Regions from separate parts of the Pseudomonas germanica genome, predicted to be linked through region 2. Evidence: predicted binding sites of a transcription regulator. Region 2 holds the regulator's gene; each other region holds the start of a gene.
What was found. Region 2 encodes sigma-54, which starts transcription at its own class of promoters, with help from an activator protein. Its sites were predicted from a motif close to ANTGGCATNNANNTTGCTNT; they were not measured.
Positions count from the first base shown of each region.

Region 1: the regulator sigma-54 is predicted to act here: its motif matches at 2,631-2,650, upstream of J0G10_RS08830 (flagellar basal body rod protein FlgF).
Region 3: the regulator sigma-54 is predicted to act here: its motif matches at 3,583-3,602, upstream of J0G10_RS10035 (circularly permuted type 2 ATP-grasp protein).

Region 1 covers NZ_CP071586.1:1,992,606-2,000,340, forward strand. Annotated here, with positions in the region: gene phhA (phenylalanine 4-monooxygenase) at 1-465, opposite strand, end outside; gene J0G10_RS08825 (sigma-54-dependent transcriptional regulator) at 840-2,405, shown strand; gene J0G10_RS08830 (flagellar basal body rod protein FlgF) at 2,705-3,445, shown strand; gene flgG (flagellar basal-body rod protein FlgG) at 3,491-4,276, shown strand; gene flgH (flagellar basal body L-ring protein FlgH) at 4,329-5,024, shown strand; gene J0G10_RS08845 (flagellar basal body P-ring protein FlgI) at 5,052-6,140, shown strand; gene flgJ (flagellar assembly peptidoglycan hydrolase FlgJ) at 6,152-7,444, shown strand; gene flgK (flagellar hook-associated protein FlgK) at 7,469-7,735, shown strand, end outside.
Region 2 covers NZ_CP071586.1:1,282,438-1,290,172, forward strand. Annotated here, with positions in the region: gene J0G10_RS05490 (superoxide dismutase) at 1-115, shown strand, start outside; gene J0G10_RS05495 (ZIP family metal transporter) at 146-1,039, shown strand; gene J0G10_RS05500 (HPr family phosphocarrier protein) at 1,119-1,394, opposite strand; gene rapZ (RNase adapter RapZ) at 1,410-2,267, opposite strand; gene ptsN (PTS IIA-like nitrogen regulatory protein PtsN) at 2,270-2,734, opposite strand; gene hpf (ribosome hibernation-promoting factor, HPF/YfiA family) at 2,746-3,054, opposite strand; gene J0G10_RS05520 (RNA polymerase factor sigma-54) at 3,128-4,621, opposite strand; gene lptB (LPS export ABC transporter ATP-binding protein) at 4,809-5,534, opposite strand; gene lptA (lipopolysaccharide transport periplasmic protein LptA) at 5,534-6,079, opposite strand; gene lptC (LPS export ABC transporter periplasmic protein LptC) at 6,066-6,638, opposite strand; gene J0G10_RS05540 (KdsC family phosphatase) at 6,647-7,171, opposite strand; gene J0G10_RS05545 (KpsF/GutQ family sugar-phosphate isomerase) at 7,171-7,735, opposite strand, start outside.
Region 3 covers NZ_CP071586.1:2,253,297-2,261,031, forward strand. Annotated here, with positions in the region: gene J0G10_RS10005 (ankyrin repeat domain-containing protein) at 1-72, shown strand, start outside; gene J0G10_RS10010 (hypothetical protein) at 239-769, shown strand; gene J0G10_RS10015 (PLDc N-terminal domain-containing protein) at 847-1,038, shown strand; gene speE (polyamine aminopropyltransferase) at 1,261-2,136, shown strand; gene J0G10_RS10025 (hypothetical protein) at 2,357-2,590, shown strand; gene J0G10_RS10030 (ribonuclease E inhibitor RraB) at 2,800-3,147, shown strand; gene J0G10_RS10035 (circularly permuted type 2 ATP-grasp protein) at 3,635-5,044, shown strand; gene J0G10_RS10040 (alpha-E domain-containing protein) at 5,057-6,007, shown strand; gene J0G10_RS10045 (transglutaminase family protein) at 6,004-6,807, shown strand; gene J0G10_RS10050 (c-type cytochrome) at 6,920-7,735, opposite strand, start outside.

The sequences.
Region 1 (7,735 bases), 710 kb from region 2:
AACACGTTCTTCCTTGGTGGCCTGCAAACCGAGTTTGCCGTAGGTGTGGGTGAATTCGGCGAACCACGGGTTGGTCAGCAGCGGGCAGTGACCAAAGATCTCGTGGAAAATGTCCGGCTCTTGCAGATAGTCCAGTTCTTCGCGGGTGCGAATGAACGTCGCCACAGGAAATTGCTTGCTGGCCAGCAATTCAAAAAAGGTCTGGAAGGGGATCAGTGCTGGCACGCGGGCGACCTGCCAACCGGTGGTCTCGCCGAGCACCTTGTTGATCTCGCCCAGTTGCGGAATGCGGTCGTGGGGCAGACCGAGTTTTTCGATACCGTCCAGGTATTCCTGGCAGGCACGCCCTTCGATCACTTTCAACTGGCGAGTGATCAGCGTGTTCCACACCGCATGTTCTTCGGCGGGGTAGTCGATAAAACCTTGCGCATCGGGCTCGCGGGCCACGTATTGCGTCTGCTTCATACTGCTCTCCTGCTAGGGGAATTCGTTCTTGTTATGTCCAGCGATGGATTCAGAATTACCTGAGAGCGAGTTGATGTGCAGCAGGTTAAATGGCCTGCTCGTGGGAAATTTCTCTTTAATTCGTAAAGTTATCGTTACGCTTTGACCGCCGGTGCGCATTTTCGGTGATTTTCAGGTTTGAAAAGCCTAGTGGCTGTCACATAATCTTGACAACTATCTGCGTGCCACTACAGAAAAGTCTGGTGCGGTCCCCCTGTAGTAGTGAGCCTGCTCGCGATAGCGGTGCATCAGTCAGCATCAATATCAACTGACCCAAAGCCATCGCGAGCAGGCTCACTCCTACAGGTTTCTCATCGTTTATTCGGGCGATTTATATGCGCATCAAAGTCCACTGCCAGAACCGCATCGGCATCCTGCGCGACATTCTCAACCTGCTGGTTGCCTACGGGATCAACGTCGCGCGCGGTGAGGTCGGCGGTGAGCATGGCAACGCGATCTATCTGCATTGCCCGAACCTGATCAACATCCAGTTCCAGGCGTTGCGCCCGAAATTCGAGGCGATCGCCGGGGTGTTTGGCGTCAAGCGGGTTGGGCTGATGCCCAGCGAGCGTCGGCACATGGAGTTGAATGCGCTGCTCGGCGCGCTGGAGTTTCCGGTGCTGTCGATCGACATGGGTGGCTCGATCGTGGCGGCCAACCGTGCGGCGGCGCAGTTGCTCGGCGTGCGGGTCGATGAAGTGCCGGGTATTCCGCTGTCGCGTTACGCCGAAGATTTCGACTTGCCGGAGTTGGTGCGCGCCAATAAGTCGCGAATCAACGGCATGCGGGTCAAGGTCAAGGGCGACATCTTTCTGGCCGACATCGCGCCGCTGCAATCGGAGCACGACGACAGTGAGGCCATGGCTGGTGCGGTGTTGACCTTGCACCGCGCCGATCGCGTAGGCGAGCGCATCTACAATGTGCGCAAGCAGGAGCTGCGTGGCTTCGACAGCATCTTCCAGAGCTCGAAAGTGATGGCCGCCGTGGTGCGTGAAGCGCGGCGTATGGCGCCGCTCGACGCTCCGCTATTAATTGAGGGCGAAACCGGTACCGGCAAGGAATTGCTTGCGCGCGCCTGTCACCTCGCCAGTCCGCGTGGGCAGTCGCCGTTGATGGCGCTCAACTGCGCAGGCCTGCCGGAGTCGATGGCCGAGACTGAGTTGTTCGGTTATGGCCCGGGCGCGTTCGAAGGTGCACGCGCTGAAGGCAAGCTCGGGCTGCTGGAATTGACAGCGGGCGGCACGCTGTTTCTTGACGGTGTCGGTGAGATGAGCCCGCGTCTTCAGGTGAAGTTGCTGCGCTTTTTGCAGGACGGTTGCTTCCGCCGGGTCGGCAGTGATGAAGAGGTTTATCTGGATGTGCGGGTCATCTGTGCGACGCAGGTCGACTTGTCGGAGCTGTGCGCGCGCGGCGAGTTTCGCCAGGATTTGTACCACCGCTTGAACGTGCTCTCGCTGCACATCCCGCCGCTGCGTGAATGCCTCGACGGACTGACGCCGCTGGTCGAGCACTTTCTCGATCAGGCCAGTCGGCAGATCGGCTGTTCGCTGCCGAAACTGGCGCAGGCGGCGATGGATCGCCTCAGTCATTACCATTGGCCGGGCAACGTGCGGCAACTGGAGAACGTGCTGTTCCAGGCGGTTTCGCTGTGTGATGGCGGCACGGTGAAGGCCGAGCATATTCGTCTGCCGGATTACGGCGTGCGTCAGCCGCTTGGCGATTTCTCGCTGGAAGGCGGGTTGGACGAGATTGTCGGGCGATTCGAAAAAGCGGTGCTGGAGCGGTTGTATTCCGAGCATCCGAGCAGTCGGCAGTTGGGTAAGCGTTTGGGGGTTTCGCATACCACCATTGCCAACAAGCTGCGTGAATACGAAGTCGGCAAAGAGTCGGGCAGCACGTGATCGTTCCCACGCCCTGCGTGGGAATGCAGCCCGGGACGCTCCGCGTCCCAAAGCGGACGCAGAGCGTCCATTGAGGTATTCCCACGCGGAGCGTGGGAACGATCATTCGAGGGATTGCCGCCAAGCGGCATAACACCGCCGGTTTTTCGACTTCGATACATTTCAAATTTCCCCTCGCCATCCCCCAAGTCCTTTGTTTGCCGGGCCTTTGTGCGCCAGAAAAAAGTTGGTCTGCAAATTGCTTATGGCTCAGCAGTACAGCGGTGGGCGGCAAACGTCCGGCATGCAGAGGAAAGAGTGTGGACAAGTACCTTTATGTGGCAATGACCGGCGCCAGCCAGAACGCACTGGCGCAGAAGGCTCATGCCAACAACCTGGCGAACATCTCCACCAACGGTTTTCAGCGCGACCTGGAGCAGGCGCGTTCGATGCCGGTGTTCGGTGACAGCTTTCCGGCGCGTGCGTTTGCCATGAGCGAACGGCCCGCCACCGACTTCACCCCGGGCTCGCTGGTGCAGACCGGTCGTGACCTCGACGTCGCCGTCACCGGCAATGGCTGGATCGCCGTGCAGAACCCGAACGGCGGCGAAAGCTACGTGCGCACCGGCAGCCTCAACGTCGACGCCCTCGGCGTATTGCGCGCCGGCAACGGTATGCCGGTGATGGGCAATGGCGGTCCGATCGCCGTGCCGCCCGAGCAGCAGATCGAAGTCGGTGAAGACGGCACCATCAGTATTCGGGCGATGGGCGAAGGCCCGCGCGTCATGGCGGAGGTCGACCGGATCAAGCTGGTCAACCCGGACATCAAGAACATGAACAAGGGCCTCGACGGCTCGATCTACACCAAGGACGGCCAGCCTGCGCCGGCCGATGCCAACGTCAAACTGGTGTCGGGTTTCCTGGAGTCGAGCAACGTCAACGCCGTTGAAGAGATGACCTCGGTGCTGGCCTTGGCCAAGCAGTTCGAGTTGCACGTCAAGATGATGAACACCGCCAAAGACGACGACCAGGCCATGGCTCGGGTCTTGCAGATCAGCTAATTATCAGAACGTCGCGCCGAAAAACAGGCGCACGAGGAGAATCGAATGCTTCCGGCTCTATGGGTTGCCAAAACCGGTCTGTCCGCCCAGGACACCAACCTGACCACCATTTCCAACAACCTGGCGAACGTGTCGACCACGGGTTTCAAACGTGATCGTGCCGAATTCCAGGACTTGCTCTACCAGATCAAGCGTCAGCCGGGCGCTCAGTCGACTCAGGACAGCGAACTGCCGTCGGGTCTGCAACTGGGTACCGGTGTGCGCATTGTCGGCACCCAGAAAAACTTCACCGCCGGCAGCCTGCAAACCACCGAGCAGCCGCTGGACATGGCAATCGACGGTCGCGGTTTCTTCCAGATCCTGCAGCCGGACGGCACCACGTCCTACACCCGTGACGGTACCTTCCACCTCGATTCCAACGGCCAGATCGTCAACGCCAGCGGTTTCGCTCTGGAACCTGCCATCGTTATCCCGAACGACGCCCAGACCTTCACCGTTGGCCGTGACGGTACTGTGTCGGTGACCATCGCCGGTAACCCGGCAGCGCAAGTGATTGGCAACCTGCAAACCGCCGACTTCATCAACCCGGCCGGTCTGCAAGCAGTGGGTAACAACCTGTTCCTGGAAACCGCCGCTTCCGGCGCGCCGCAAGTCGGCACTCCGGGTCTGGCCGGTTTCGGTACCACCCTGCAGAACACCCTGGAAACCTCCAACGTCAGCACTGTTGAAGAAATGGTCAACATGATCACCACTCAGCGCGCGTATGAGATGAACTCCAAGGTGATCTCCACCGCTGACCAGATGCTCTCGTTCGTAACGCAGAATCTGTAATCAAGTCTATGAGGCGGCCATGAGGTCGCCTGCAACACCGTGAGGTAGGGTCATGAATCGCTTTGTATCTGTTCTGGCATTGAGTGGGGTCGTCTCGCTCGCGGGCTGCGTCGCTCCGACGCCCAAGCCCAATGACCCTTACTACGCCCCGGTGTTGCCGCGCACGCCGTTGCCGGCTGCCGCCAATAATGGCTCGATCTATCAGGCCGGCTTCGAGCAGAACCTGTACAGCGACCGCAAGGCTTTCCGGGTCGGTGACATCATCACCATCACCCTGAACGAGCGCACGCAGGCGAGCAAGAACGCCAACTCGCAGATGGACAAGAACAGTGACAACAAGGTCGGTCTGACCTCGTTGTTCGGCTCCAGCCTGACCACTAACAATCCGATTGGGGGCAACGACCTGAGTCTGAACGCCGGCTATAGCGCCGACCGTTCGACCAAAGGCGACGCCAAGTCCGGGCAGAGCAACAGCCTGACCGGTTCGATCACCGTGACCGTCGCTGACGTGCTGCCCAACGGCATCATCGCCGTGCGTGGCGAGAAGTGGCTGACGCTGAACACCGGTGACGAACTGGTGCGCATCGCCGGCCTGGTGCGTGCCGATGACATCGCCACGGACAACACTGTGTCGTCGACCCGGGTCGCCGATGCACGCATCACCTACTCGGGTACCGGCGCGTTTGCCGATACGAGTCAGCCAGGCTGGTTCGACCGTTTCTTCCTCAGCCCGCTGTTCCCTTTCTAGGTGGCTACGTTGAATTTCAAGAGCCTCATGCTGGCTGCGGCGCTGATGTCCGCAGCCTTTGGTGCCCACGCCGAGCGGCTGAAAGATATCGCCAGCATTTCCGGCGTGCGTTCCAACCAGTTGATCGGTTACGGCCTGGTGGTCGGGCTTAACGGCACCGGCGACCAGACGACGCAAACCCCGTTCACCCTGCAGACCTTCAACAACATGCTCTCGCAGTTCGGCATCAAGGTGCCGCCGGGATCGGGCAACGTGCAGTTGAAAAACGTCGCAGCGGTGTCGATCAGTGCCGACTTGCCGGCGTTCGCCAAACCCGGTCAGCAGGTCGATATCACCGTGTCCTCGATCGGTAACTCCAAGAGCTTGCGTGGCGGTACGCTGTTGCTGACCCCGCTCAAGGGTATCGACGGCAACGTCTACGCAGTCGCTCAGGGCAACCTGGTGGTCGGCGGCTTCGACGCCGAAGGCCGTGACGGTTCGAAGATCACCGTCAACGTTCCGTCGGCCGGTCGTATCCCCGGCGGTGCCTCTGTGGAGCGTTCGGTGCCGAGCGGTTTCAACCAAGGCAACAGCCTGACGCTGAACCTCAACCGTTCCGACTTCACCACGGCCAAACGCATCGTCGACAAGATCAACGACATGCTTGGCCCTGGCGTTGCGCAAGCCATCGATGGCGGTTCGATCCGTGTCACTGCGCCGCTCGATCCGAGCCAGCGCGTCGACTACCTGTCGATCCTGGAAAACCTCGAAGTCGACCCGGGTCAGGCGGTGGCGAAAGTCATCATCAACTCGCGTACCGGCACCATCGTCATTGGCCAGAACGTGAAAGTGTCGCCAGCCGCCGTGACCCACGGCAGCCTGACCGTGACCATCACCGAAGACCCGATTGTCAGCCAGCCCGGCCCTCTGTCCAATGGCCAGACCGCTGTCGTGCCGCGCTCGCGGGTGAATGCCGAGCAGGAAGCCAAACCGATGTTCAAGTTCGGTCCGGGCACCACCCTCGACGAAATCGTTCGTGCGGTGAACCAGGTCGGCGCGGCGCCGGGTGACTTGATGGCGATCCTCGAAGCCTTGAAGCAGGCCGGCGCGTTGCAAGCCGACCTGATCGTGATCTGAGGCCGACCCTTATGGATATGCGCAAAAGCGGTCTGGTCAGCAGCAGCGATTCGGGTTCCTACTCGGACCTCAATCGCCTGAACCAGCTCAAGGTCGGCGACAAGAACAGCGATGCAAACCTGCGCAAGGTGGCGCAGGAATTCGAATCGCTGTTCCTTGGCGAGATGCTCAAGTCGATGCGCTCGGCGACCAACGCCTTGGGTGAAGACAATCCGCTGAACACGCCGGCGGCCAAGCAGTATCAGGAAATGTACGACCAGCAACTGGCCGTTTCCATGTCCCGCGAGGGCGGTGGTATCGGTCTGGCCGACGTGCTGATGCGCCAGATGTCGAAGAACAAACCGCTGGCGCCGGGCGAGGCCGCTGCCGCGTCCGCCGCCAAGCAGGAAGAAGCCAAGGCGAAAGCTGCTGCCGTGGCTACGCCGATTGCCGCCGGCACCGTTGCCACCAATGGCCCGTTGTCGCGGCTCAATGGCGAGCGACCGCTGTGGGCGTCGCGTTCGGTGAATGCGCCGAACACGCAACTGGCTCATCGCAACGATATGGAACTGATCAATCAGCGTCGCCTGGCTTTGCCACCAAAACTGGCCGATCGTTTGCTCGCCGGGCTGGTGCCGTCAGCCACGCCGGCTGCGGCAACGGCATTGCCGCAGCGTGCGACAACCGCTGCCAGCACTGGCGCCGGCCCGCTGTACAACGGCGATTGGCTGGCCCGCGCCGAGGGCGAAAAAGCTTCGGGCGGACAGATGCAGGTCTACGGTCGCGCCATGGCGCAGATTCCACTGGCTCCGGCGAAGAAAGCTTTCAGTTCCGCCGACGAATTCGTCAACACCATGCTGCCGATGGCCAAGGAAGCGGCCGACCGCATCGGCGTCGATCCGCGTTATCTGGTGGCGCAGGCGGCGCTGGAAACCGGTTGGGGCAAGTCGGTCATGCGTGCCCAGGATGGCAGTAGCAGCCACAACCTGTTCGGCATCAAGGCGAGCAGCAACTGGAAGGGCGATTCGGCCCGGGCGATCACCAGCGAGTTTCGCAATGGCGAGATGGTCAAGGAGACGGCGGAGTTCCGTTCCTACGCCTCGTACAAGGACAGCTTCCACGATCTGGTGACTTTGCTGCAGAGCAATAATCGCTATCAAGATGTCGTGAAGTCTGCCGATAACCCAGAACAGTTTGTACGCGAGTTGCAAAAGGCCGGTTACGCCACCGACCCGAACTACGCAAGCAAGATTTCGCAGATTGCCAAGCAGATGAACAGTTTCCAAAACTACGCTGCGGCGGGTGTATCCACCACGCCTTTATAAGGCACAAGGTATAAGGTCTGAACCATGAGTTTGCTCAATATCGGGATGTCGGGACTGTCGGCCAGCCAGTCCTCTTTGGCTACGACAGGCAACAACATTGCCAACGTCGACACCGCCGGTTATTCACGTCAGCAAACCGTGCAGGGCACCAAATCCTCGCAGCAGTTCGGCACCGTGTTCATCGGTACGGGCACGACCCTGGCCGACGTGCGCCGGGTGTACAACTCGTACCTGGAAAGCCAGCTGCACACCGCTACTTCGCTCGACAGCGAATCGGCTGCTTACCTGGCG
Region 2 (7,735 bases):
GGAGCACGCCTACTACCTGCGGTATCAGAACCGTCGGCCGGAATACATCAACGCTTTTTACAACGTGATCAATTGGCCTGAAGTCGCTGCGCGTTATCAGGCTGCGCTGGTTTAAGTCTTCTATAAAAACAATCCAAGGCTGACTATGGGCACTGAAACACTGGCGATCGGAAGTGGGCGTATGTTTCGTTACGCAGTAGGATCGCTGTTGCTGTTGGCGGGCATGACTTTGCTGGTCGCCCACGGACTGGAATGGCTGAATCTGGAACCGAGGCTGTTGCGGGCGTTGCAGGGCGGCGCGATCTGCGCCCTCGGCACGGCGCTCGGAGCTGTGCCAGTGCTGGTGATTCGGCGGATGCCGCAGACACTCAGTGATACGTTGCTGGGTTTTGGTGCCGGGGTGATGCTCGCGGCGACGGCGTTTTCGCTGATCGTGCCGGGCATTGCTGCCGCCGAAAACCTCGGACTGACACCGTGGGGCGCCAGCGGCCTGATCTGCTTAGGCATCATGCTGGGGGCGTTCGGGCTGTATCTGGTCGATCGCAAGGTTTCCGGCGCGTCCCCGGAAATGCTCGTCGGCACCGTCGAGCATCCGGTGATTCCGCCACGGATCTGGCTGTTCGTGTTCGCCATCATTGCCCATAACATCCCTGAAGGCATGGCCGTTGGCGTTTCTGCTGGCGGCGGCATGCCGGATGCGGACAGCCTGGCCATGGGTATCGCTTTGCAGGATGTCCCGGAAGGTCTGGTGATTGCGCTGGTGTTGGCCGGGGCGGGGATGTCGCGGGTCAGGGCGTTTCTGATCGGCGCGGCGTCAGGTCTGGTCGAACCGGTGTTTGCGCTGTTGTGTGCCTGGCTGGTCAGTCTGGCGCAGGTGTTGTTGCCGTTAGGTCTGGCATTGGCTGCGGGGGCGATGTTGCTGGTGGTGACGCACGAAGTGATTCCCGAGTCGCGACGCAATGGTCATGACAAACTGGCCAGTCTTGGTCTGTTGATCGGGTTTTGTCTGATGATGGTGATGGATACGGCGTTGGGTTGAAGATCAAAAGATCGCAGCCTGCGGCAGCTCCTACGAGGGGATTGGTGCGACATGGGCTGCGACTTTTTGATTTTGGCTGTCAGCCGCCTTCGTCGAAGTAGTTGTTGATCAACGCCACCAGCGCATCCAGCGCTTCCTGTTCCTGATGCCCTTCGGTACTCAGATAGATCTTGGTGCCCTTGCCAGCCGCCAGCATCATCATCGCCATGATGCTTTTGCCATCAACCGTGGTCTCTGGTGTACGACCCACTCTGATCGTGCAATCCGGATACTGCCCGGCCACTCCAACAAACTTGGCCGATGCGCGGGCATGCAGGCCCAGCTTGTTGATGATTTCGATTTCCAGAGCAGGCATCGCGGTGTGAATCCTTTAAGTGAGGTCGCGGTGGCGAACCTGGACGTTCTTCAGGGTTTTCTGCAGGGCCTGACCCAGACGTTCGGTCAGGTAGACGGAGCGGTGATGCCCGCCGGTGCAGCCAATGGCAATGGTGACGTAAGCGCGGTTGCTCGCGGCGAAGCGCGGCAGCCACTTGTGCAGGTAGGTGAAGATGTCCTGAAACATTTCTTCGACCTCCGGCTGTGCCGCCAGGTATTCAGCCACCGGCGCATCGAGACCCGATTGCGCGCGCAGTTCCGGCTTCCAGTACGGATTGGGCAGGCAGCGCACATCGAACACCAGATCCGCATCCACCGGCATGCCGCGCTTGAAGCCGAAGGACTCGACCAGAAATGCGGTCCCCGGCTCCGGTTGGTTCAGCAGACGCAGCTTGATGGAGTCGCGCAACTGGTACAGGTTCAGATTGGTGGTGTTGATCTTCAGGTCGGCGAGGTCGGCAATCGGGCCGAGCAGGGCGGTTTCATCCTGGATCGCCTCGGCCAGTGAGCGGTTGGCGTTGCTCAGCGGGTGACGACGGCGGGTTTCGGAGAAACGCTTGAGCAGGGTTTCTTCGTCGGCGTCCAGATACAGGACGTCGCATTGGATGTGTTTGGCCCGGACATCTTCAAGCAGTTCGGGAAAGCGTGTCAGGTGGCTCGGCAGGTTGCGCGCATCGATGGACACGGCTACCAGCGGCTGCGCCAGTTCCGTGTGAATCAGCGCGCGTTCGGCCAGTTCCGGCAGCAAACCTGCGGGCAGGTTGTCGATGCAGTAATAGCCGTTGTCCTCAAGGACATCCAGAGCCGTACTTTTACCCGAGCCGGAACGGCCGCTGACGATGATCAAGCGCATGATTAGTGCCCGTTCTGCTCGTCCAGGACAACCTGATACAAGGCTTCATTGCTTGGAGCGCTGCGCAGTTTTTCACGCACTTCCTTGCGATCGAGCATGCTTGCGATCTGGCGCAGCAGCTCCAGGTGCGCATCGGTGGCAGCCTCCGGGACCAGCAAAACAAACAGCAGGTCAACCGGTGCGCCGTCAATGGCGTCGAAATCAATCGGAGCATCAAGGTGCATCAGCGCACTGATCGGTGCAGTGCAACCCTTGAGGCGGCAATGGGGAATGGCGATGCCGTTACCAAAACCGGTGGAACCGAGTTTTTCACGGGCAATCAACGCCTCGAAGACATCTTGCATCTCCAGATCCGCCACTTCGCGGGCGATCAGGTTGGCAATTTGTTCGAGGGCTTTCTTTTTACTGCCGCCCGGCACGTTCACGAGGGAACGGCCGGGGGTCAGGATACTTTCAAGTCGGATCATGGGGTGGGGGGTTATCGACCGGTAGCGCCCTGGAGCAGGCTCTGGGTCTTTTCCTTATGCTTTTTGAGTTGTTTATCCAGCTTGTCGGTCAAGGCGTCGATCGCCGCGTACATATCGGTATGTTCCGCGTTGGCGACCACTTCGCTGCCGGGTATATGCAAGGTGGCTTCGATTTTCTGCTTCAGCTTTTCGACGCACATCGTGACTTGCACGTTGGTGATCTTGTCGAAATGGCGCTCCAGTCGTTGGAGTTTTTCCTCGATGTAGGAACGCAGAGGTTGGGTCACTTCCAGTTGGTGTCCACTGATGTTGACTTGCATACAGCTTCTCCTTCGTTGCCAGTGCATAAAGCGGCAGGCCGGATAGCCTGCCACTGGAACGCTGTAACGTGGCTTACATCAACCGCTTGCGTTCGCTCGAAGGCGCGATCCCGAGGGATTCGCGGTACTTGGCGACGGTGCGGCGAGCCACCTGAATGCCTTGTGCCTCCAGTAAACCAGCGATCTTGCTGTCACTCAACGGCTTTTTCTGATTTTCCGCGGCAACCAGTTTTTTGATGATCGCGCGGATCGCCGTGGACGAGCATTCGCCGCCTTCGGAGGTGCTGACGTGGCTGGAGAAAAAATATTTCAGTTCATAAATACCGCGCGGGGTATGCATGAATTTCTGTGTGGTCACCCGGGAAATGGTCGATTCGTGCATGCCGACCGCTTCAGCGATGTCGTGCAGAACCAACGGCTTCATGGCTTCGTCGCCGTACTCCAGAAAACCGCGTTGATGCTCGACGATCTGGGTCGCTACTTTCATCAGGGTTTCGTTGCGGCTCTGCAGGCTCTTGATGAACCAGCGGGCTTCCTGCAACTGATTGCGCATGAAGGTGTTGTCGGCGCTGGTGTCGGCGCGACGGACGAAACCGGCGTACTGGGCGTTGACGCGCAGGCGCGGTACCGATTCCTGATTCAGCTCGACCAGCCAGCGCTCGTTGTCCTTGCGCACGATGACGTCAGGGACAACGTATTCGGCTTCAGTGGATTCGATTTGCGAGCCAGGGCGCGGATTGAGGCTTTGCACCAGTTCGATGACCTGGCGCAGCTCGTCTTCCTTGAGCTTCATGCGCCGCATCAACTGGCTGTAGTCGCGACTGCCGAGCAGGTCGATGTAATCGCTGACCAGACGTTTCGCTTCCGCCAGCCACGGCGTCTTGGCGGGTAGCTGACGCAATTGCAGCAGCAGGCATTCGCCAAGGTTGCGCGCGCCGATACCGGCCGGTTCGAATTGCTGGATGCGGTGCAGGACGGCTTCGATTTCATCGAGTTCGATGTCGAGTTCCGGATCGAACGCCTCGAGGATTTCCTCGAGGGTTTCGTCCAGGTAGCCCTGATTGTTGATGCAATCGATCAGGGTCACGGCGATCAGGCGATCGGTGTCGGACATCGGTGCCAGGTTCAGTTGCCACAGCAGGTGGCTTTGCAGGCTCTCGCCGGCGGACGTGCGGGTGGTGAAGTCCCATTCGTCGTCATCGCTGCTGGGCAGGCTGCTGGCGCTGGTCTGGTAGACGTCTTCCCAGGCGGTGTCGACCGGAAGTTCGTTGGGGATACGCTCGCTCCAGTCACCTTCCTCCAGGTTGTCCACCGTGGGCGCGGTTTCCTGATACGAGGGTTCCTGGATCTCGGTGTTGGGCTTCTGTTCGGCGTTGTCGGCCATGGGATCGGAATTGTCGAAGTCGTCGCCTTCTTCCTGGCGTTCGAGCATCGGATTGGATTCCAGAGCCTCCTGGATTTCCTGTTGCAGATCCAGGGTCGACAATTGGAGCAGGCGGATGGCCTGTTGCAGCTGCGGTGTCATCGTCAGCTGCTGGCCCATTCTCAAGACTAGCGATGGTTTCATGGCAGGGGCTTAACACCTTATTCGCCGGCGCTATGCGCCATCCACTACAGGGCGCCGGGGCGCCAAACTTAAGCAAATTATATGCCTGAAACTGAAGTGTTTGCCTAGAGCGCTGTAACAATTAAAGCGTATTAATTCCTGCTTGAATCGATACAGCGCCCGGGCGGCGCACCGGGCACTGTTACGCTTACAAGCGGAACTCGTGGCCCAGATACACTTCCTTGACCAGATCGTTGGCCAGGATGGTTTCTGCATCGCCTTCGGCGATCAGTTGACCATCGTTGACGATGTAAGCGGTTTCGCAGATGTCCAGCGTCTCACGGACGTTGTGGTCGGTGATCAATACACCGATGCCCTTGGCCTTGAGGTGGTGGATGATCTGCTTGATGTCGCCGACCGAGATCGGATCGACACCGGCGAACGGTTCGTCGAGCAGGATGAATTTCGGTGCCGTTGCCAATGCACGAGCGATTTCCACCCGGCGACGTTCACCACCGGACAGGCTCATGCCAAGGTTGTCGCGGATGTGGCTAATGTGGAATTCCTGCAGCAGGCTTTCCAGCTCCTTGCGACGGCCGGCCTTGTCGAGCTCCTGACGGGTCTCGAGGATGGCCATGATGTTGTCGGCCACCGACAGTTTGCGGAAGATCGACGCCTCTTGCGGCAGATAGCCAATACCGGCCTTGGCGCGACCGTGCATCGGCTGGTGGCTGACGTCCAGATCGTCGATCAGCACGCGACCCTGATCGGCCTGTACCAGGCCGACGATCATGTAGAAACACGTGGTCTTGCCGGCGCCGTTCGGGCCGAGCAGGCCGACGATCTGGCCGCTGTCGATCGACAGGCTGACGTCACGCACGACCTGGCGGCTTTTATAGGCCTTGGCCAGGTGCTGAGCTTTCAGAGTTGCCATTACTGGGTTTTCTCGTCGGTTTTCTTCTTCGGCTGGATCACCATGTCGATGCGCGGACGCGCCTCGGTGACCTTGCTGCCGGTAGCACGACCAGCGCTGGCCAGTTTCTTCACGGTGTCGTAGACGATTTTCTCGCCCTGAGTGACGTTGCCGTCTTTGTCGACGACCTTGGCCTTATCGATCAGCACGACGCGGTTTTGCTGGGCGTGGTATTGAATCGTCACGCCGTAGCCTTGAACCGGTTTGGTGTCGCCCTGGGTTTGCAGCTGCTCGAAATAAGCCAGGTTGCCCACGGAGGTCACTACGTCGATATCTCCATTCGGGGCGCGAGTCATGGTGACGGTGTTGCCTTTAACGATCATCGAACCTTGGGTGATGATCACATCACCTTTATAGGTGGCGATGCCGTTCTTGTCGTCCAGTTGGGCGTCGTCGGCCTGAATGCGGATAGGTTGCTGCTGATCGTTCGGCAGAGCCCAGGCGCTCACGCTTCCCAGTGCTGCGCCCAGACTGAGCAAAATAGGGAGGGTTTTAACGAGCCTCATACTGTCCTCTTACGTTCGATAGCAGGTGTATCCTGCTTTCCTTCAGGTACGCTTTCATTCCAACGCCAGTCGATACACCGCCAGCGCCGTCGATTCTAACGGGTTGCTCGGTCTGCGCATATTCCTGCTGCGGGAACACGGTCATGCGAGTGGAAGTGATCAGGATGTCACGCTTCTTTTCATCGGTGCGCGCAACGCGTACCGAATCGATCAGTTCGACTTCGGTGCCGCCTGAGTTCACTTCACCGCGCTCACTGGTCACGTGCCACGGGAATTCTGTTCCGCGATACATGTTCAGGTCGGGTTTGGTCACGAGCGTGACGTCGGTTGCCTTAACGTGCTCGGCTTTTTCGGACGTCATTTCATACTGCACCTTGCCATCCGGCAGGTATTGCAGGGTATGCGTGTTGGTTGCATACCAGTCGATAGGCGTTTCAACCGAGGTGACCGGTGGTTTGTCGAGAAAGCGTTCCGGGCTGATATTCCAATAGCCGACCGCTGCGAAAATCGCAGCGATGCAGCCAAACAGCAGGAAGTTACGAAATTTTTTGCTGAACATGGTTTGGCTCACAGGTACGCGGCGTTGGCCGCATCGAGGCGGCCCTGGGCGCGCAGGATCAATTCGCAGAATTCGCGGGCGGCGCCTTCGCCACCACGGGCCCGGGTTACGCCATGGGCGTGTTCGCGGACGAAATCGGCGGCGTTGGCTACGGCCATGCCCAGACCAACACGGCGAATCACCGGAAGGTCGGGCAGATCGTCACCGAGGTAGGCGACTTCTTCATAGCTTAGGCCCAGTTGCGCAAGCAGGCCGTCGAGCACGACCAGTTTGTCTTCACGGCCCTGAAACAGGTGGGGAATCCCCAGGTTTTTCGCTCGACGTTCAACGACGGGTGTCTTGCGACCGCTGATGATAGCGGTCTGCACGCCGGCGTTCATCAGCATTTTGATGCCTTGACCGTCGAGGGTGTTGAAGGTCTTGAACTCGCTGCCGTCTTCAAGGAAGTACAGGCGACCGTCGGTGAGGACGCCGTCGACGTCGAAAACCGCCAGTTTGATCGCTTTGCCGCGTTGCAGCAGATCGTTGCTCATTACATGACTCCTGCGCGCAGCAGATCGGAGAGGTTGAAGGCGCCGACCGGGCGATCTTCCTCGTCTACGACTACCAATGCGTTGATTCGGTGATCTTCCATGATTTTCAGGGCTTCGGCGGCCAGCATTTCCGGGCGGGCAGTCTTGCCGTGGGCCGTCATTACCTGGTCGATGGTGGCGCTGCGGATGTCGATGCTGCGATCCAGCGTGCGGCGCAAGTCGCCGTCGGTGAAGATCCCGGCGAGTTTGCCGTCGGTTTCAAGGATGACGGTCATGCCCAGACCTTTACGAGTCATTTCCATCAATGCGTCTTTGAGCAGCGTGCCGCGTTGGACTTGCGGCAACTCTTGTCCGGCGTGCATGACGTTTTCCACTTTCAGCAGCAGGCGACGGCCGAGGGCGCCACCCGGGTGCGAGAAAGCGAAATCTTCGGCGGTGAAGCCGCGTGCTTCCAGCAGTGCCACGGCCAGTGCATCGCCCATGACCAGTGCTGCGGTCGTCGACGAGGTCGGTGCCAGGTTCAGCGGGCAGGCTTCATGCTCGACATGAACATTGAGATTGACC
Region 3 (7,735 bases), 970 kb from region 2:
ACAGCGCTGGATGCGGCCCGCACGATGGGGGCGGTTGATACCACCGCGCAGCTGGAAAAACTGCTGGCCTGACGGGCCTCAAAAGATCGCAGCTTGCGGCAGCTCCTACATTGAACGCGTTGGCCTGCCATTCCGTGGATGAGCGCTGAACGTAGGAGCTGCCGAAGGCTGCGATCTTTTGCTTTGTGCGCTATCCTCCGCGCCCTCGAAATTCACCTTCGCCACAGGATCAGCCCTCATGAAAGCCGCACTCGTCGAACTCATCAGCAAAATCAGCTCTGGCTGCATGGGCGAGGACGAGATCGTGAAAGTGGCTGACGAAGCCGCGCAAGCCTACGCCGATGCCGATGCCTTTCTGGCAGCCAATCCGGACATCAACTACGACGACACATTCCCGATTGCGTTGGGCGAGTGGGTCGTGGTCGGCAGCCTGCCGGAAACCGTGCTGTTCCAGGCCGACACCTACGTTGACCTGTTTGCACAGATCGTCGCCTCGTTCGGCCCTGGTGTGGATTTCAACCTCAAACCCAAGCAACTGGCCAAGACCGAAGCCCTGACTGCACTCAACCGCATCCAGGTGCAAATGAGCAGCATGAACAAGGAAAACGGCGGTTACACGCTGATGGACTTCAGCCAGTTGCTCGACGACGAACTGCAGTTGGTGCTGGTCTACGGTAACGACGTGTCACGGGTGCTGGAGCTGTGCGCCGAAGTTGGTATCGCCGCTGCGCCATCGCTCGAAGCGCTGAAGATAGCCGTGCACGTCTGAGCGAGATAGCAATAAAAGGGAACCCTGCGCGCGACCGTCTATCCTAAAAGTGCATGCCACTATTCTGGAGCGACACCATGGGTTCCACGTTCAACGGTCTGATCGGTCTGATCATCCTCGCCCTCGACATCTGGGCCATCATCAATGTGCTGAAAAGCGGCGCCACCACCGGGATGAAAATCGTCTGGGTGCTGCTGATCATCCTCCTGCCAGTGCTGGGCCTGATCATCTGGGCGATTGCCGGACCGCGGGGCAACGTGCGGATCTGAATCAGCTAACACCGCAATACCCCTGTGGGAGCTGCCGAAGGCTGCGATCTTTTGATGTTGATTGTAAAAAACAAGATCAAAAGATCGCAGCCTTCGGCAGCTCCTACAGGGGGATTGTGGTTGTGAGGTTCGACCTGTCATCTTCGGCAACGTAGAATGCGCGCCTTTCCCGGGCAATCGTCCCCACGATTGGCGCCCGCGCATTCATCGGAGCACTTCACCATGACCGTCACCAAAACCAGCGAGTACCTGGAAACCCTCTACGAAGGCTACGGCCAGCGTTTTCGCATGGAAAAACTGCTGCACGAAGTGCGCACCGAACACCAGCACCTGGTGATTTTCCAGAACCCGCGCATGGGCCGGGTGATGGCGCTGGACGGCGTGATCCAGACCACCGAAGCCGACGAATTCATCTATCACGAAATGCTCACCCACGTGCCAATCCTCGCCCACGGCAGCGCCAAGCGCGTGCTGATCATTGGTGGCGGTGACGGCGGCATGCTCCGTGAAGTGACCAAGCATGCCGGTGTCGAGCACATCACCATGGTCGAGATCGACGGCACCGTGGTCGATATGTGCAAAGAGTTCCTGCCGAACCACTCCAGCGGCGCCTACGACGATCCGCGCCTGAACCTGGTGATTGACGACGGCATGCGTTTCGTCGCCACCACCACGGAAAAATTCGACGTGATCATCTCCGACTCCACCGACCCGATCGGCCCGGGCGAAGTGTTGTTCTCGGAGAACTTCTATCAGGCGTGCCATCGCTGCCTGAACGAGGGCGGTATCCTCGTGACCCAGAACGGTACGCCGTTCATGCAGATTGACGAAGTGAAAACCACTGCCGGTCGCCTGAACAGCCTGTTCCCGGACTGGCACTTCTACCAGGCAGCCGTGCCGACCTACATCGGCGGCTCGATGACTTTCGCCTGGGGCTCGACCAATCCGGCGTACCGCAAACTGAGCCGTGAAACCCTGCAACAGCGCTTCATCGGCAGCGGCATCGTCACCCGCTACTACAACCCGGAAATCCACATTGGTGCGTTCGCCTTGCCGCAGTACGTGCTGCAGGCGATCAACAAGCCAAGCAACGACTGAATAATCGCTGCAAGTCTTTGTAGGAGTGAGCCTGCTCGCGATTACGGTTTGTCTACCAACATCAGCGTTGGATGAGAAATCGCTACCGCGAGCAGGCTCACTCCTACAGTCGATGTCGTTTTTTTCATCTTCGCCCGTTGTAATCCTTTTGAACCAACTTTCGGCGTACACAGTCGAGATAGGTGTAAGCCCATTTGCGGGTTTGATCGAGGAGGCACCGATGCAAAAGTGGAAAGTCACTTTCGTGGACGATCATGGTGAAATTGTCGATGAGGTGTTCGAGCGCGCGGAATGCCCCAGCGACGATGAGGCCGCTCGATTGATCAAGGCACGGCTCCTGCCCGTCGCCGCCGAACTGGATCTGAACGATCTGGAAGGGCGCACCGCCGATGCTGGCGTCAAAAGCCTGAAAACCCAGAACAGCATCGAAATCCGCAGCATCACCCCAATCTGAAATACTTCTTGTCACCTTCAACACCAGGCCTTGGCAGCAGCTCTATCTTGGGGCTACTCTGCAAGCGAGATCAGCGAACGGATCGCTAAGGTCTGGTCTTGTCAGCTACATGCTTGTTCCCGCGTGCAACCACGTTGCCGTCGTACTTTGGCCAAAGGCCCGGGGCGGGAATACGGAAAGTCTATCCATCTATGCGAGGGGGACGATTCATGAGCACAGCCTATCAAGAAGACATCAGCAGCAATGTTCTGCGCCGCATGAAAGAAGGCGGTTTCGATTTTTCCCGATTCCATCCCATCGAGTTCTACGCAATTTTCCCGGACGAGGAGCGGGCGCGCAGGGCGGCAGGCAAATTTCGCGGTGAATCCATCAATGCCCAGGTCAGCCTGCGTGATGACGGTGCGTGGGCGCTGGAATTGAGCAAAGTGATGTACGCGACATATGACGATATCGGCGACTTCGAGCAGGGATTCTCTGCCGTGGTTGAACCTCTGGGTGGCATTATCGAAGGCTGGGGTGTGAAGCAGGAGGTGCGCAACCGCCACCGTTTGAACTGATCTCTGGTTTCATTTGTTGAGCAACGGCTGACCTTCGGGTTGGCCGTTGTCATTTCCGGCATAAGCAAAACGCTGTGGCAAAACCCTGAAACAAGAAACCGAGGCAAAAAAAAGCCACCGGAGAGGGTGGCTAAAAGGGAAGACCGATAAGGAGAGGAAACCGGTCAGGGTTACAGCGGGGCGGGCCGCCGAGTCGATCCCAATCAGTTGAGCTGGCCGCTTCATGGCGCCGGGGCCGGTGAAGATTTGCAGCGAATGTGCGGATTATCCGCAGGCAGCGCCGGGCAGTGAAATCAACTCTGACTATGCTGGTGATAGGCGATGCAGTGCGTCGCAATGAAGCGGGGGCAATCCGGTTGGGGCATTTGCCGCACAGGAATGGTGCGGTGCCTGCTGCGTGTATTTCCAACCGATTGAAATCAAAGCGTTTATGCCGATGGCACGGGCCTTGCGAAGGCCTGTATGTCCGGGTGACAAGGAGTACGGCATGATCCGCACCTATTTTGATGAGATGTACGATGCCGGCGGCCAGGTTCGCCCGCATTATCGGGAGTTCGCCCGATGGCTGGCTGATACGCCGGATGAGCTGTTGGCCCAGCGGCGACGCGAGGCCGATCTGCTGTTCCATCGCGCCGGCATCACGTTCACGCTCTATGGCGACGAGCAGGGCACCGAGCGCCTGATTCCTTTCGACACCATCCCGCGCAGCATCCCTGCCAGTGAATGGCGAATCGTCGAGCGCGGGTGCATCCAGCGGGTCAAGGCGTTGAACATGTTCCTCGCCGACCTCTATCACGAGCAGCGCATTATCAAGGCCGGGATCATTCCCGCCGAACAGGTGCTGGCCAACGAGCAATATCAGTTGGCGATGCAAGGCCTGGATCTGCACCGCGATATCTATTCGCACATCTCCGGCGTCGATCTGGTGCGCGACGGCGACGGCACTTATTACGTGCTCGAAGACAACCTGCGTACACCGAGCGGCGTCAGCTACATGCTCGAAGACCGCAAGATGATGATGCGCCTGTTCCCGGAGCTGTTCGCCGCGCAGCGTATTGCCCCGATCGATCACTACCCGAACCTGTTGCTCGACACCCTGAAAAGCTCAAGTCCGATCGATGACCCGAGCGTGGTGGTGCTGACGCCGGGGCGCTTCAACAGTGCGTTCTTCGAGCACGCATTCCTGGCGCGGGAAATGGGCGTGGAGTTGGTGGAAGGCGCGGATCTGTTCGTTCGCGACGACAAAGTTTTCATGCGCACTACGGACGGCCCGAAAGCGGTGGACGTTATCTACCGTCGGCTCGACGACGCGTTTCTCGATCCACTGGCGTTCAATCCCGATTCGATGCTCGGTGTGCCGGGGCTGCTGTCCTCTTATCGCTCGGGCAACGTGGTGCTGGCCAACGCCATCGGCACCGGCGTAGCGGACGACAAATCGGTGTATCCGTTCGTTACTGACATGATCCGGTTCTACCTCGACGAAGAGCCGATTTTGAAGAACGTACCGACCTGGCAATGCCGCAACCCGTCTGAACTTTCTCATGTGCTGGCCAATCTTCCAGATCTGGTGGTCAAGGAAACCCAAGGCTCAGGCGGTTACGGAATGTTGGTCGGGCCGGCATCGACGAAAGCGGAAATCGATACTTTCCGCGAACGGATCAAAGCCAAACCCCATGCGTACATCGCGCAACCGACGCTGTCGCTGTCGACCTGTCCGACCTTTGTCGAAAACGGCATCGCGCCGCGCCATATCGACTTGCGTCCGTTTGTCTTGTCCGGGCGCGAAACCCGGGTGGTTCCCGGCGGTTTGACCCGTGTGGCGCTGCGCGAAGGCTCCTTGGTGGTGAATTCCTCCCAGGGTGGCGGAACCAAGGACACCTGGGTGGTCGAGGATTGAAGGAAGCTTGCCATGTTAAGTAGAACTGCCTCGGATCTGTATTGGATGTCGCGTTACCTGGAGCGGGCGGAAAACCTCGCCCGGATGCTCGACATCAGTTATTCGCTGTCGCTGATGCCGCAGGACGGTCGTGGCGATGGTTTGCACGAATTGGCCATGCCGTTGCTGATCACCGGTACCCTTGACGATTACCTCGAGCGCCATGGCGCGCTACATGCTGAGCGTCTGCTGCATTTTTTTGCCCTCGATGCGGCTAACCCGGCGAGCATTTACAGCTGCCTCGGCGCGGCGCGGGCCAGTGCCCATGCGGTGCGTGGGCGCATCACGGCGGACATGTGGGAGAACATCAATTCGACGTGGCTGGAAATTCGCGGCATCGCCGAACAGGGCCTCAGTCGCTATGGCATGAGCCGTTTCTGCGAATGGATCAAGGAACGTTCGCACCTGTTCCGTGGTGCGTCGTACGGCACGATCATGCGTAATGATGCGTTTCGTTTCATTCGCCTCGGTACGTTCATCGAACGCGCGGACAACACCCTGCGATTGCTCGATGCGCGCTATGAAATGGCTGGCGATCAGGCTGAAGCAGTCAGCGACGGTACGGCCCACGCCTACTACCAGTGGAGCGCCTTGCTGCGCGCCTTGTCGTCATTCGAGGCCTACACCGAAATCTACCGCGATGCGCCCGGCGCCCGGCATGTTGCCGAGTTGTTGCTGTTGCGTGCCGATGTACCGCGTTCACTGCGTGCCTGCACCGAAGAGATCGATCAGATTCTCGCGCAACTGCCCGGTGCCAATGGCCGTCCGGCACAGCGTCTGGCGGCAGAGATGGACGCGCGCCTGCGCTACACCGGCATCAACGAAATTCTCGAGGAAGGCCTGCACGCGTGGCTGACCGAATTCATCCCGCTGGTGCGCCAGTTGGGCAACGCCATTCACAGTTCCTACCTGGAGGCTGCATGAGACTTTCCATAAGCCACGAGACCACCTATCACTACGAGGATCAGGTGCGGGCGAGCATCCAGTACCTGCGACTGACGCCACACGATAGCGAACGTCAACACGTGTTGAGCTGGCAGCTCGATCTGCCGCGCCCGGTGCGTGCGCAACTCGATCCGTTCGGCAATATCCTGCATGTGCTGACCATGGACGAGCCGCACGAAGCGATCATCATTGGTGCGCGCGGGCAGGTCGATATCGACGAACTGCGCGAGGCCGAGCATGAGAGCCAGTCGGCGCTGCCGTTCCTGCGCTTTACCCGTTTGACCGAGGCGGATGAGGCGTTACGCGCGTTCGCCGAGAAATCCTGCAAGCAGCGGCGTGATCGCACAGCGCTGATCGATCTGATGCACGGCTTGAATCAGCACATGACCTACACGCCGGGGTCCACCGAGGTCGACACCAGCGCCGCCGAGGCCTTCGCCGGGCGTGCGGGTGTTTGCCAGGATCATGCTCACGCGTTTCTGGCTTGCGCACGCAGTCTCGGGATTCCGTCGCGTTATGTGTCGGGGTATCTGTACAGCGAGGATTGCGAGCATCTGGCCAGCCACGCCTGGGCTGAAGCGTGGCTGGATGACGCCTGGTACAGCTTTGATGTGACCAATGAACTGGCGCGGCCCGAGCGCCATCTGAAACTGGCGGTAGGTCTGGATTATCTGGATGCCTGCCCGGTGCGCGGTATGCGCCGGGGCGGTGGGTGTGAGCAGATGCATGCGAAAGTGTTCGTCTCGCCAACTCCGATCATCTCGGTGCAACAACAGTAAACGCCGTACCCCTGTGGGAGCGAGCCTGCTCGCGATAGCGGTCTGTCAGTTACAAATGTGCTGACTGATACACCGCTATCGCGAGCAGGCTCACTCCTTTAAGGAAATGTGCTCAGGGCTTAACCTTGCGCCCGGCCATGTGCTTGAGATATCCCACCAGCATTTCCAGATCCCCCTCCGGTAACACCTCCACCGAAAACCCTGGCATCTTCGCCTGCGGCCACTGACGCAAACTCTGCGGATCACGAATGTAGCGCTTGAGGAAGTCCGCGCCGAAATACTCGGTCGGGCTGTAAGGAATATTCAGATCCGGCCCGAATTGCGCATCACCCGCACCGTTCAACCGGTGACACGCCAGACAGTTTTTCTGAAACAGCGCAAACCCTTGATTCACCGGGTCATCTGCCTTCAACGCAGGATCCGGCAGCAGGGCAGGGAAGCGTTCGGCCACCGGCGCCATGCGCTTGATGCTCGCGACTTCGAACGGCCACTGCTCCGGGCTGATATTGCCGGCCTGCGGATCGGTCCAGACCAGGTAGAACGGCCCGGCGCTGTGCTTGCCTTCCGACAGCGGTGGCCACGGCTGCGCCGGATCTTCGATGGCCAGCCATGCTCGCGCACCTGTTGTATTAAGCAACGGCGCAGCTGACAACTCGGCGGCAAAGCCGTCCAGTGCCACCGCTTGCAGGTGATCCTGCGGTTTGATCCCTGTCAGTAATGCGGCCACAGGCACGGCGCGATAAGTCATGTCCTTCTTGTAGGACACATCGTTTTTGATCGTCAGGGTTTGCACTTGAGGATGCTTGAGCAATTCCTCGGTCTGCCAGGTGCGGCTGCTTGCGCCCAGTTGCAGATCCAACTGGGCGGCAGACAAGGGCATGCTCAGCAGCATGGCCCCGAACACAATGAGCGCTTTCAAATGATCGCC